Regions from separate parts of the Clostridium sp. JNZ X4-2 genome, predicted to be linked through region 2. Evidence: a T-box and tRNA genes for the amino acid it is inferred to sense, from the RefSeq annotation. Region 2 holds a T-box; the other holds one or more tRNA genes.
The links. A T-box is a leader RNA that pairs with one kind of tRNA and senses whether it is charged. The one in region 2 lies ahead of ileS (isoleucine--tRNA ligase), so its partner is inferred to be a tRNA-Ile.
Positions count from the first base shown of each region.

Region 1: it has a tRNA-Ile gene. The T-box ahead of ileS (isoleucine--tRNA ligase) is inferred to sense a tRNA for this amino acid. The anticodon was not compared.

Region 1 covers NZ_CM142685.1:81,984-89,579, reverse strand. The annotation lists gene ACYUJ6_RS00540 (ATP-dependent Clp protease ATP-binding subunit) at 1-23, opposite strand, end outside; gene ACYUJ6_RS00535 (protein arginine kinase) at 43-1,080, opposite strand; gene ACYUJ6_RS00530 (UvrB/UvrC motif-containing protein) at 1,089-1,637, opposite strand; gene ACYUJ6_RS00525 (CtsR family transcriptional regulator) at 1,699-2,181, opposite strand; gene ACYUJ6_RS00520 (histidine phosphatase family protein) at 2,353-2,985, opposite strand; gene ACYUJ6_RS00515 (hypothetical protein) at 3,077-3,316, opposite strand; gene fusA (elongation factor G) at 3,435-5,525, opposite strand; tRNA gene ACYUJ6_RS00505 (tRNA-Asn) at 5,715-5,789, opposite strand; tRNA gene ACYUJ6_RS00500 (tRNA-Ala) at 5,847-5,922, opposite strand; tRNA gene ACYUJ6_RS00495 (tRNA-Ile) at 5,926-6,002, opposite strand; rRNA gene rrf (5S ribosomal RNA) at 6,010-6,126, opposite strand; gene ACYUJ6_RS00485 (MetQ/NlpA family ABC transporter substrate-binding protein) at 6,289-7,128, opposite strand; gene ACYUJ6_RS00480 (methionine ABC transporter permease) at 7,152-7,596, opposite strand, start outside.
Region 2 covers NZ_CM142685.1:3,333,142-3,340,737, reverse strand. The annotation lists gene ACYUJ6_RS16050 (N-acetylmuramoyl-L-alanine amidase) at 1-1,036, shown strand, start outside; T-box leader at 1,122-1,347, shown strand; gene ileS (isoleucine--tRNA ligase) at 1,463-4,567, shown strand; gene ACYUJ6_RS16040 (LacI family DNA-binding transcriptional regulator) at 4,777-5,784, shown strand; gene ACYUJ6_RS16035 (DedA family protein) at 5,878-6,477, shown strand; gene ACYUJ6_RS16030 (AAA domain-containing protein) at 6,642-7,596, shown strand, end outside.

The DNA of each region.
Region 1 (7,596 bases), 310 kb from region 2:
TCTGTAAACCTTCCAAACATCATAATCATTTCACCTTCCTTTTTATTGAACTGTATTTACAGCTAAATTTTCTCTAACAAGTTTTGCTCTATCAAAGTCTTTTTCACTACTTGATAAATCCTTACCATACTTTTTCTGTATTGCAGCTGATTGTGTATTTACTAGAAGATTATTCAATGTCACTTTATTTACATCTTTAACTATTCCCATCTCAACTCCTAATCTTACATCAGATAAGAGTTTGAGGCATTCATTTGAATTTAAAAGCACAGCTGATCTCAATATACCAAGTGCCCTGTAAATTCTATCCTCTAATTCATTTTTATATTTTTTCATAAGATTTTCCCTGCAAATTTTTTCTTCATTCATAACCTGAATAACTATGGCCTTTAAATTGCTTAATATCTCTTCTTCATTACGTCCCAAAGTCACCTGATTAGAAATCTGATATATATTCCCTACGGGTTTAGAACCCTCGCCGTACAATCCCCTGACAGTCATTCCAACTTGAGCTAGAGCATTTAACAGTCCATTCATTTGATTGTTTAAGGAAAGTGCGGGCAGATGCATCATAACAGATGCTCTCAATCCTGTACCTATATTGGTAGGACATGCTGTTAAATATCCCAGCTTCTCATCAAATGCATATTCAAGATTTTCCTCCAGAAAATCATCTATTTTATCACTTAAATCATATACTTCTTCTAAATTTAGCCCTGATGTTATGCACTGGATTCTTACATGATCTTCCTCATTTATCATAATGCTTACGGTTTCCTTATTGTTAAGAATAAAAGCCGTTTTATCACTGTTGTCTATTAAATTTTTACTTATAAGATGTTTTTCCAAATAAAGCTGCCTTTCATTGTTATTCTTTTCCCATAAATAATTAGTCCTAAATCCCTGTTCAGTATTTGAAGAAGCATAAAATGCATTTTCTACACGTTTAATTACTTCTCTACTTTTTTCTACACTTAATTTGTGAGGGAAAGGAATTTTAGCCAGATTTCTTGCCAACCTCATTCTACTGCTTATAACTAAATCTTCGTCATTATTACAAGCAGTCATCCAATTGTCCATAGCCATAGCTAACCCTCCTTTTTGTCATCTTTATTTTGTTCAGTCTGTACATTAATCTGCTTTATCATATCCCTTATCGTCGCTGCCTTTTCATATTGTTCTAATGATACTGCTTTTTGAAGATCTGCTTTTAATTTCAAAAGTTTTTTCTTTTCAATTATATCCTCACCAGCTCGTTTTGGTATTTTCCCTGTATGATCCAAATTTGCCTGAACCCTTTTAATTATCGGTCCTAAAATACTGCTGAAGCTCTTATAGCATTCACTGCATCCTAAAAGACCAGTTTTCTTAAATTCGCTATAGGAAGTTCCACAATTTTTACAGGATATATCAAAACTCTTATATTGCTCATCATTGGCATTTATCATATAATCCATAATCCCACTCAATATATTCTGAAAACTAAATGGAGATACGAAATCTATCTGGGGTACAAAATTAAGTTCTCCTTTCTCCATAGCACATTTTTCACATAAATTAATATCCTGCTTAGAACCATTTATTATTTTTGTTATATGAACTGTAGCTTCATTTTTCTTACATATATCACAAAGCACATTATCACTCCCATACACATGTTTTAGTCACTTATAATATATTCCCTATTATATCATAAATTTATCTATTAATAACAAATTTAGGTGCATTAAACACAATCACCATAACAGCTTTTAATATATCTGCCCTCAACTTATTTTTATTTTCAAGTGAAACATTTAATACTCTATCATTTACCACAGTCTTCAATATCATATCTTCTCTTTCTGTTATTACTTCTTCCTCAAATAGTCCCTCTATAAGCTGTACAGCAGAATTATAAGTTATACTGTCTCCTATTTTTTCAACTATAGTTTTGAGTAAATTTCTATTGCAGTTAAATTCCATCTTTCTTATAATTATACATCCGCCGCCTCCCCTTTTACTCTCTATATAATAGCCTTTATCAGCAGTAAACCTAGTAGTTAAAACATAGTTTATCTGAGAAGGAGCACAGCTAAAATGGTTGGCTAAATCATTTCTTCCAATCTGAAGTTGAGTTTCATCACTGTTATTAAACATATCTTTTATAAATTCTTCTATTATATCTGATAATCTTGCCACTTCATCACCTTCTTGACTTTGACTTTCTTTGACCTTTATTTAATAATATTATTAACTTCATTTTTAATCAACTCTTGTATTCATCCACATTAAGTATTTTACAGTTAAATACTTAATATACCTAACATTTTATCCATTTTTCTAAAATATACTCTAATTTTATTTCTTTAATCATACTGTTTCTATTTTTTCTACATCTCCTAAATGTGATGAATCCCCGTATAATATAACAGTAGCTTGTCCATTTTGTATATCCACTTCACTTAGACTTGCCTGATGAACATGGGGTGTATCCCAAAATTTCTCTAAAGGCCTATCCTCAAAGTATGACATTATAATCTTTAAAGTTATAGTGTGAGTTACAAATAATACATTCTTGCCTTCATATTTGTTTATAACCTCTTTTATTAAAGGTATTATCCGTGCTCTTACCTGCTCAAACCTTTCACCATTATCCGGCTCATAAACTTTGGGGTTAGTCCAAAAATTATGAAGCTGCTTTGAATTTTTCTCTTCAATTTCTTTTTGATTAAAGCCCTCCCATTTTCCCAAGTCTATTTCCATAAGCCTATCATCTTTTATTATTGGTATATTTCTTTGGCCTGCTAATATCTTTGAAGTTTTTACTGTTCTACCTAATGGGCTGGAATATATTACACTAAAATCTATATTTTCCAGCCTTTTTTTTAACAGATTGGCTTGTTGAATTCCTCTTTCAGTGAGCGGTGAATCCTTCCTGCCCTGCATTCTCATTTCAGTATTCCATAACGTTTCTCCATGCCTTGTTATATATAATTTAATCATACATTTCTCCCCTTATTAAAAAGTTGAATATACATTTACAATATGGTCCTTATAATTTTTTATTATAACATATAAACAATACTTTTTTAATCTAATCCATATTTTTAAACGCCTTGATACAATATTTATTTCCAGCATAAGCTTTATTTAAACTGATAATGAATCTTTTATTTTTCAACATGCTGCATATGATTTCCTCATTTTTATTTTCATCATCATTTATTTCTATAGTTAAATTATCATTTTCTCCTATTATGGACATATAATCATATATGCTGCTGTAATCCTCCAAATCAATCTTTCCTTTTATATTCATTTTGTATTCAGACATAAATTATCTCCTCAAATAAATAATTATTTATGAAATTATTATTTATTTTAACCACTAGAAATATACATAAATTAAAGAAGCCGCCTCCAAATTTTATCTTGGGGCAGCTTCTTTAATTTTATTCTTCTTTAATCTTCACTTTATTCTTATTTTCTATTATCTTATTGACCTCAGAACTTGGTACTTCCTCATATCTCTCAAACCTCATTGTAAAATCTCCTCTAGCCTGAGTCATAGATCTTAAATCCGTAGCATATTTAAACATTTCAGCTTGAGGTATTTCAGCTATTATTACCTGTTTTTCCTCAGAACTCTCCATTCCCAGTACTCTTCCTCTTTTTTTATTGATATCACCGATTATATCTCCCATATAATATTCAGGCACGAATATTTCTATATGTTCAATTGGTTCTAATAATATAGGTTCTGCTTCTAAAAGTCCCTTCTTATATGCTAAGGAGGCAGCTACCTTAAATGCCATTTCTGAAGAATCTACAGGATGATAGGAACCATCATGCAGGGTGGCCTTTAATCTTATTACGGGATAACCAGCCAGAACTCCATGATTAATGCACTCCCTCAATCCCTTTTCCACTGCCGGTATATATTGTCTTGGCACTACTCCCCCCACTACTTTATCTACAAATTCCAAGTCATCTTCTCCGTCACTTCTTGGTTCAAATTTAATTTTTACATCACCATATTGACCATGTCCACCTGATTGTTTTTTATGTTTTCCCTGAACGTCTGAAGTTTTCTTTACAGTTTCTCTATAAGGTACCTTGGGCTCTTGCAGAATAACTTCTACACCAAATTTAGATTTTAATTTACATGATATTACATCAATATGTGTTTCGCCTAAACCCCATATTATTGCTTCCGCATTTTCTATGTCTCTTGATATCTTAAAAGTAGGATCTTCTTCTATTAACTTATTTAATCCACTTAATATTTTATCTTCATCATTTTTAGATTTAGGTAAAACTGCCATTGAAATTACCGGCTGGGGAAAATTAATATCTTCAAATATTATAGAAGATTGAGGATAACATAAAGTATCTCCCGTATTTGTAAATTGTAGTTTAGCTACAGCACCTAGATCCCCTGCTGTTATTTCAGAGGTAGGAATCTGCTGCTTGCCCTTTAAAAAGTACATGACACCTATTTTCTCATTTTTATTCTTTTTAACATTATATACTGTCATATCAGATTTTAACTTTCCTGTTATAACTCTGAATAAGGATAATTTTCCTACAAAAGGATCTGCTATAGTTTTAAAAACAAAAGCCGAAAAAGGTTCTCTTTCATTTATTCTCACACTAAGTTCAGAATCATCCTCTATATTTTTGGCATTAACCAACTCTAAATTTTCAGGTGAAGGAAAACATTCAATTATATCTTCAATTAAGGTTTCTATCCCTATTCCAGTTAAAGCAGAACCACACATTACAGGCACCACCTCACCTTTTGAACATCCATTTATTAGTCCCGTATATATATCCTCATCACTTAAAGTACCTTCGTTGAAGTATTTGTCTAAAAGTTCTTCGTCTGTTTCTGCTACAGCTTCCATAATCATGTTTTTACATTCATCTACTTTTTCTAAAATATCTTGTGGTATATCTGCCTCTATCATGGATTTACTTTTGTTGTCAAATATTCTAGCTTTTCTTGATATTACATTTACAACGCCTCTAAAACCGTTTTCTTTACCTATTGGATATTGAACAGGTACCACAGATATACCAAACTTTTCTTTTAACTCCTCCAGTACTTTGCCAAAATCGGAGTTTTCCCTATCCAATTTATTTACGTAAAAAGCTCTGGGAAGATTATCTCTATTCACATAATTCCAGGACTTCTCAGTTCCTACCTGAATCCCAGATACACCTGACACAACAATCATAGCTATATCAATGGCTCTTAATCCTTCCATAGTTTCTCCTATAAAATCAAAATATCCCGGCATATCAACTAAATTTATCTTTACATCATTATGCTCACACGAAGCTACTGATGCAGATAAAGATATTTTTCTCTTTTTTTCTTCAGTGTCATAATCGCTGACAGTATTTCCATCTTCAATTTTCCCAAATCTATCTATAGCCTTTGTATAGTAAAGTATTGCTTCTGTTAATGTAGTCTTTCCGGATCCACTATGACCAATGATCCCCACATTTCTTAAATGCTTTGTTGAATATTTTTTCATAAGCAATTCCTCCTCTTACTTTGCGCTTAATTATATATTCTACTTATAAATTAAAATCCCTTCTAAAATCAAGTAAATTTTCGCAATAATTTGATTATACTTAATATACTACACATAACAATAGACAAAAAAATAAACTAAAAGTCAGCACGACTTTTAGTTCTCTTCTAAACTATCTATATAATTAAATGGCTCCGTGGAGAGGGCTCGAACCTCCAACCCTTCGGTTAACAGCCGAATGCTCAACCATTGAGCTACCACGGAATAATTCACACAAAACATAAATTTCTATAAAAAACGAGTAACAAATTGTTACTCATTTGGTGGAGATAAAGAGATTCGAACTCTTGACCCTCTGCGTGCAAGGCAGATGCTCTCCCAGCTGAGCTATACCCCCGTATGGTGGACCTTCAGGGACTCGAACCCCGGACCAACCGGTTATGAGCCGGTTGCTCTAACCAACTGAGCTAAAGATCCATATATTACCTGGCGATGACCTGCTCTTCCACAGGGCCTCCCCTGCAGTACCATGGGCACTGTGAAGCTTAACCTTCCTGTTCGAAATGGTAAGGGGTGTTGCCTTCACGTTATTACCACCAGATATTTTTTCATTTGCACTACAGTTTAATATTATACTGTGTTTTTGATTGATTGTCAATACCTTTTTAAAATAATTTTTTCTTATTGGAATAGCCAATTAGAAAAGAAGTTTTATAAACCTTCTTTTCTAATTGGTATAATATAATACTAGGAAACTTTATATTTATTTGAGATCACCTGGCAAGACCCAATATCCTTTAGAATTATTTGCCTTTAAATAGTTTTTAAATTCCTGTGATTTATAAGCTTTTACTATATCCTGTGCCCATTTTGCATTTTTATTCTTGCCATCTACTGCAACAGTTATATAAAGATCATCTACAAGCGTCTCAGAGAGAAGTGCCTTAGTTGCATCTATCTTTGCCATATACACAATAGCTCCTGGAAGCACTGCATAATCTGCTTCATTAAGAGAACGTGGTATTTGTGAAGAATCCATTTCAACTATTTTAAGATTATATTTATTTTCTGCTATATCCTTTTGAGTTGCAAGAGTTTTTACTACCCCCTCTTTTATCTTAATCCATCCAGCTTTTTCAAGTAGTGAATAAGCTCTTGCCGCATTTGATGGATCTTTAGGAATAAATATTGTATCTCCTTGTTTGACCTCATTTATTGATGCATGTTTATTAGAAAAAATTCCTGCCCTTACTGTGGGAATTTTTACTATGGACACAAGGTCTGCCTTCTTTTCCTTGTTATATGCCTTAACATAAGCATTGTGCTGTGCAACATTAAAATCCAGACTTCCTTCTGTCAATGCCACTTCTGATTGAAGAAGATCCGAGAAATTCACTAGTGTGACTTTATAACCTTCTTTTTCAAGAATCGGTTTTACACCTGCATTAAAAAGATCATTGTAAGGCCCTGGAGAAACCCCTAGTTTTATCTCTTTCTTTGTACTGGAATCCGCACCATTCTTTGATCCGCATCCCGCCAAGCCTACTGCCGATATAAATACAATCAGTAATGCTATAGTAGGTTTTAGTATTTTTTTCATCATTATATTTTCCCCCTTAAAATTTTTTAATGTCTTCTAACTTTTCTAGAAAGCGTATTGCCTATTGTTTGTATAAGTTGAACAAATACTATAAGCAGGATTACTGTAATAATCATTACTTCAGTATCAAATCTCTCATATCCATAGGATATCGCTACATCTCCTATTCCTCCCCCACCTATAGTTCCTGCCATTGCAGTAGCTCCTACAAGCCCTATTGTTGCAGTAGTAAGTGACAGAACAAGTGAACCCATAGCCTCTGGAAGTAAAAAATACCATATTATCTGAAAAGATGTTGCTCCCATTGCTTCTGCAGCTTCTATAGTTCCACTATCCACTTCTAGAAGTGAGTTTTCTACAAGCCTGGAAATATACGGAATAATAAAAACGGTAAGAGGTACCAATGCAGCACTTGTGCCTATAGATGATCCAACTATAAGTTTAGTAAAAGGTACTATTGCAACCATCAAA
Region 2 (7,596 bases):
TACCGGACGTACAGACAGAGGAATTAAGGCAGGAGCGTATAAACATACCATACTTAGAGGAACTGTGGCTCCGGCAGTCATGGTGGAACTGGGATTTATGACTAGTACTGAAGAGAGTGCACTGCTTGGAAGTGATGATTATCAAAATAAAAGCGCAGCGGCTGTTGCAAAGGGAATTTTGAAAGCTCTGGGATCTATGGATGGGAATAAAGAAATAACTATAAGTTCCATATCAAATTTGTCTGATAATATAACTGCAGGAGACCAATATTCACTTCCTACTAGTGTACAAGCTACTATGAGTGATGGCACAAGCAAAAAAGTACCGGTAATATGGTGGGCTGACTCAATTGATTCTTCTAAAACCGGCACATTTACTTATAAGGGAACGGTACCTGGTTATAATAGACAAGTACTTTTTACTTTGACTATAGCTTCAAATCCCACTGAAACACCACCGTCAAACGACACACCTGTAATAGTTATAGATCCAGGGCATGGAATGGGAAAGGATATTGGTGCCACAGGAATAAATGGGCTTCAGGAGGATGACATTACTCTAGCAGTAGGATTAAAAACCGGTGCAATACTTCAATCAAAGGGTATAAATGTAGTTTATACCAGAACTACAGATATGCGTTCTGTTCCAATGAGTGTCAATGAAAGTCTTCAAAGACGATGCGATATATCAAATTCCGCCAATGCAAAATATTTTATATGTATTCATGCCAATTATTTTACTGAGTCTTCTGCTCATGGTACGGAAACTTTATATTATACAGGAAATTCAGAAGGAGAAAAGCTGGCTTCAAATATACAAAATAGTATTGTAAAAGAAGTTGGAATGTATGACAGGGGATTAAAAGATGGAAGCTGGCTTTATATTGCTAAAAATACTGATGCAACATCAGCCCTTGTAGAGTTGGGATTTGTAAGTAGTCCCGATGATGCGGCGAAGTTGAGCAGTGATGAATATAGGCAAAAATTTGCACAGGCTATAGCTGACGGAATACTGCAAACACTTGGATATAAATAAAAAAATTAAATAGCAAATATTATAAAATAAATTGACAATAAAAAATTCATATAATATAATAAAGAGAAATTATACAATGACTAGTCTAAAGACATTGAACGGGGAGAGTATCTAAGTTTGTATTGCTTACAGAGAGTGAGGATGTTGAGAACTCATAGAATAACTTGGAGAAAATCACCTTGGAGTTGAAGGGTTGAAAGATATTTTGATTATTTGAGTAAACTCTTACGTAATTCTGCGTTAAGGAAATGTTTGTAACAGTAAAAAGTATTACCATAGGTGGTATAAACGAATAAAACTTCGTCCTATTTGGATGAAGTTTTTTATTGTAAATAATTGATTTTCTGAATCTTAAAATTCTGATTTGTGTATAAAATGTACACAATAGTAAAAACTTAACAGTATAAATAGAAAGGGGTCGAATCCATGTATAAAAAGATTGATAATAACAAAAGTTTTGTACAAATGGAAAAAGATATTCTAAAGCTATGGAAAGACAAAGAAATAGAGAAAAAGAGTTTAAGGGAGAACGAGAACGGAGAATATTTTACCTTTTATGACGGACCGCCAACTGCTAATGGAAAACCTCATATAGGTCATGTCCTAACTAGGGTTGTAAAAGATCTTATACCAAGGTACAAAGTTATGAAGGGATATAAGGTTTTAAGAAAGGCTGGCTGGGATACGCATGGACTTCCAGTTGAACTTGAAGTTGAAAAAAACCTTGGAATTTCGGGAAAGCCTCAGATTGAAGATTATGGGGTGGAGAATTTTATAAAAAAGTGTAAGGACAGTGTATTTACATATGTGAGCCAGTGGAGAGAAATGTCTGACAGAATAGGGTTCTGGGTAGATATGGATAACCCATATGTAACTTATCATAATGACTATATAGAATCTGAATGGTGGGCATTAAAAGAAATCTGGAAAAAGGGCCTTTTATATAAAGGGCATAAGGTAGTGCCCTATTGCCCAAGGTGTGGTACTGCACTTTCCTCTCATGAGGTTTCACAAGGCTATAAAGATGTAAAAGAGACATCAATATATGTTAAATTCAAACTCAAGGATAAAGACAAATATATACTTGCATGGACAACAACACCATGGACACTGCCTAATAATATGGCATTGGCAGTAAATGAAAATTATGATTATGTGGAAGTGCTTAATAAAGGAGAGCATTTAATATTGGCAGAAGCTCTTTTGAAAATCCTGGAAGATGAATACGAGGTCTTAAGAAAATTCAGGGGAAAGGAATTAGTTGGTCTGGATTATGAACCAATGTTTAATTTTGCATCCTTTGAGGGTAAGGCACATTATATTGTTCATGCGGATTATGTAACCTTAACAGAAGGTACCGGAATAGTTCATACTGCTCCTGCCTTTGGTGAAGATGACAGTAACAGCTGCAAGCGGTACAATATACCTATGACTAATTCAGTAGATACCCAGGGAAAATTTAAAGAAGAGGTTACTCCATGGAAAGGAATCTTTGTAAAAGATGCGGAACCTAAAATAATAGAATATTTAAAGGAGAAGGGAATACTTTATAAAACAGAAAAGTTTACCCACTCTTATCCATTTTGCTGGAGATGTGATACTCCTCTTTTGTATTATCCAAGAGATACCTGGTTCATTAGGATGTCTTCCATGAGAGATAAACTGGTTAAAAACACCAATGACACAAATTGGTATCCTGACAATATAAGAACAGGCAGATTTGGAAAATTTGTTGAAGGGGTAATAGATTGGGGCCTCAGTAGAGAAAGATATTGGGGTACACCTCTGCCAATATGGGAATGTGAATGTGGACATAAGGAATGTATAGGAAGTATTGAAGAATTAAAAGAAAAAGGGATAAATGTTCCGGATAATATAGAACTTCATAAACCATATATTGACAGAATTAAATTGAAGTGCGATAAATGCGGCGGGGAAATGAAAAGATCTCCAGATGTAATTGACTGCTGGTTTGATTCGGGTTCCATGCCTTTTGCACAGCATCATTATCCATTTGAAAACAAAGAACTTTTTAAAGAAAATTTTCCAGCTCAATTTATATCTGAAGCAGTAGATCAGACAAGAGGATGGTTTTATACCCTTATGGCAATATCTACAGTATTATTTGACAGGAGTCCTTTTGAGAATTGTTTGGTTTTGGGTCATGTTTTGGATAAGCATGGTTTGAAGATGTCAAAGCATAAGGGAAATGTATTGAGTCCAGAAGTGGCTTTGGAAAATGAGGGTGCAGATGCAACAAGATGGTATTTTTATACTGAAAGTGCACCATGGCTTCCATCTAGATTTTATGAAGAGGCAGTTCAGGACAGTCAGAGAAAATTCCTGGGCACTCTGTGGAATGTGTATTCTTTTTATGTTCTTTACGCAGACTTGGATAATTTTAATCCATTGGACTATAAGGATTTTGTAAGTAAAAATATAATGGATAAGTGGGTAGTTTCAAGATTGAATTCACTTATAAAGGAAACTGAAGCTCATTTGGATAATTATGAAATTACCCAGGCAGCTAATAACATTGGAAGCTTTGTAGATGAACTTTCAAACTGGTATGTCAGAAGAAATAGAACGAGATTCTGGAGTGAAGATTTAACAGAAGACAAAATAAGTGCATATGTAACTTTATATAAAGTATTAAATACACTGATTCTAGTTGCTGCACCATTTGTACCATTTATGACAGAAGAAATCTATCAGAATCTTGTAGTAAATCTCCATAAGGATGCAGTGGAAAGCATACATTTATGTAAATGGCCCCAATATGACGATAGTGTAATTAATGGTGAGCTGGAAAAGGATATGGAAGAAGCTTATAAAATAGTTAGATTAGGCAGAAGCGCTAGAAATGCAGCCAATATAAAAAACAGGCAGCCTCTTTCGGAAATGCTCATAAGTGTAAAGGAGCTTCCTGAGTATTATGAAGATATAATCAAAAGTGAATTGAACATTAAAAAAATAGCATTTAATGCAGATTTATCTGAATATGTAGAGTTTAATATAAAACCGAACCTGCCAGAGCTGGGAAAAAGATATGGAAGATTAATACCTAAAATAAGAGAAAAAATATCCTCCATGGATCAGATGGAACTTGCCAGAAAAATAAATAATGATGAAATAGTAAAAGTGAGGATAGGAGAAACAGAAATAGAATTAAATTCTAGAAATTTACTTATTACAATGGAAGGATTAAAGGGATTTGCTTTTGCAGGAGAGGGAGATATAGGGGTGGTTTTAGAAACCACTATTACGGAACAACTTAAAGAAGAGGGAAACCTGAGAGAAATTTTAAGTAAAATACAGAATATGAGAAAAGAAAGCGGCTTTGAAGTGGCAGATAAGATAAACTTATATGTTTCAGGAAATAAAAAGCTTGAGGCTGTGGTAAAAAAATTTGAAAGTCAAATTCAAAAGGAAACTCTTTCTGTAAATATTACTTATAATGCTGATAAAAAATATAATAAATGTAATATTAATGGAGAAGAATTTGATATAGCAGCAGAAGTGGTAAAATAAAGTAAACCCAATAGATTAATTGTTGAAATTCTAAATAAACATATTTCTTAGTTCCAGGGAGTTTTTGCTTTATCTGGAACTGGGAAGTTGTTAAAATGAAGTTTTATAGGCTAAAATGTAGATAGTTAATAAAAAGATGTAAATTATCTTGTAATAAAATAATTTTATAAGTATAATTATAAAAAACGCAAATTGGTAGGTGATATAAAGTGGCGGTATCAATTAAGGACGTGGCTAGAGAGGCAGAAGTTTCAATTGCTACGGTATCCAGGGTACTTAATGATGTAGACGTTGTGAATGAAGAAACAAAAAAAAGAGTATTGTCGGCTATTAAAAAACTGGGATACAGGCCTAACATAGTGGCAAGAAGTCTTAAAACGCAAAAGACAAGAACTATAGGAATAATAATTCCGGATATATCCAATCAGTTTTACCCTGAAATAGTAAGGGGAGCTGAAGATGTGGCAAATATATATGACTACAACATAATGCTGTGCAATACTGATTTAAATATAGAAAAGGAAATTGAGTACTTAAAAGTATTAAAAGAAAAAATGTCAGATGGAGTTTTATACATGAGCAATTCCCTGGAACCAAAAATCTTAGAGCTTATAAAACAGCTTCAATTACCTATGGTTCTGGTAGAAACCACAAGTAAAGAGGATGATATTCCCAGTGTAACTATTGATAATGAAAAGGCAGCATATGATGGCACTACTTATTTGATAGAAAAAGGGAATAGAAACATAGCTTATATAGGTGCAGGGGAAGATACAGTTAATGCTAGTGCTATGAGGTATAAAGGATATAGAAGGGCTCTTCAGGAAAATAATTTAGAACTTAATAAAGATAAGGTTTATTTTAGCAGTTCTAAAGCAAAAGATGGATATAAAGGCATAAATGAAATATTGAATAAAACGAAAATAGATTCAATATTTTGCACTAGTGATGAAATTGCAATAGGAGCTATAAATGCACTTAGGGATAAAGGAATAAAAGTACCTGAAGATATAGATGTAATGGGTTTTAATAACATATATTTGTCATCTATATTTTATCCTAAATTAACTACTGTATCACAGCCTATTTATGATATGGGATCTGTTGGTATGAGGATGCTTATAAAGTTGATAAATAAACAGGAGCTGGAAGAAAGAAATTATGTGCTGATGCATGAATTAATTGAAAGAGATTCCTGTAAAAATAGTTTTATCTAAAATGACTAACTTTTCTATAGATTATTAGCATTATACATCATATATGGTAAAATATAAGGAGCGCATACATCTTATGTGAAAGAGGAAATAATAATGATAGAAAGAATAATAGAAGCGGTTATTTTTATTTTAGACAAGACCGGATATGCAGGTATATTTATATCAATGGCATTGGAAAGTGCTTGTATACCTATTCCCAGCGAAGCTATATTGCCTTTTGGAGGATATTTGAGCTTTACCGGAAGGCTTAATTTAATATTTGTTATAATATTTGGCACGTTAGGCGGAACAGCAGGATCCATAGGGGCGTATTTTATAGGGAAAATAGGTGGAAGACCTTTAGTTGAAAAATACGCACATAGTCTTAAACTTTCCAAGGCTCATATTGAAAAAAGCGATTATTATTTTAATAAATATGGAGAAAAGATAGTGTTTTTTTCCAGGCTTTTACCCATAATCAGAACTTTTATTTCTCTTCCTGCGGGTATAAGCAAAATGGAAACTAGGAAGTTTATTATTTATACACTATTAGGTTCTTCCATATGGAGTATAGTCCTAGCATATGCAGGCTATAAAATGGGAGAAAAATGGGTAATCATACGTGAATGGTTTCATTTTGCTGATATAACCCTGGTGATCATAATAATAGGATTTGTGTTATACAAATTAATAATAAAAAAGGTGAGGAAGTAAGTTTTTATTTCAAAAACTTACTTCCTTTATTAAATTGTAGAAAAATATTGTCATGAATGTCTGAATTTTGTTTAACGAAAATTTTGAAATATTTACAATCCCATGGTATAATTTAACATAAAAGTAAATATAATATTTAGTTTACCACTATTAGGAGGGGGATTATGGATTACAGGGATAAGATAAAAAATATATTTTCTTATTTATTAAGCCTAAAGAAACTAAATCAAAAGTCTATAAGGAATGTTTATGACTATGAAAAGTTATACTGGGAAGAAGAATTTTCTCATGTACCTGGATGTATTATAAATAAATTATCTGTAAATGAACCTTGGGTTGAAATAAATACAAAATGCAGTAGATTATATGAAGAATTTTTTCATCTATATCAGGAGAGTGAGAAAAATGGAGAAAGCTTTGAAATAGTTTTTGGACATGGTCTAATTGTATGGAAAAGAGAAAGTGAAAAGGTTATTCATCCTGTTTTAACTACGAGAATGAAAATAGAATTTGATAAATTAAGAGAGGTATTCATTTTAACTCCGTCAAGTAAGACTATATTGGAAGTTTCATTATTTGAGGAATTTAAGGAATGTAATATGAAAGGTATATTTGCACTGGCAGATAAAGTAAACAGGGTTAATTTGGATCCGAGAAATATAATTCAGACTGAAGATGTTTTCCTAAAACTATTCTCTCATATAAATGCTCAGGGAAAGTTTAAAAAGGATAATTTCTCAAGAAAAAAGATTAGCTTTCAGCAATATCCTATTATCTATAATACATCTATTATTTTCATAAGAAAGAGCAGTGCTAAGTTATGGCAGGTTGAAATAGGCAGCATAATTAGAGAAATAAACAATGGATGTGAAATACCCGAAACTATAAAAGCCCTAGTAAATGAAAAAAGTACAGATTGTGATGAGAAAGAGAGTCACCAGTGGGATAATATGGGGAAGGATCTGCTTTTTCCACTGCCTGCCAATTTAGAACAGAAGGAGATAATAAAAAAAATAACCCAAAATTATGGAGTAGTTGTTCAAGGACCTCCAGGCACAGGCAAAAGCCATACCATAGTTAATTTAGTATGTCATCTTCTTGCCCATGGCAAAAGAGTAT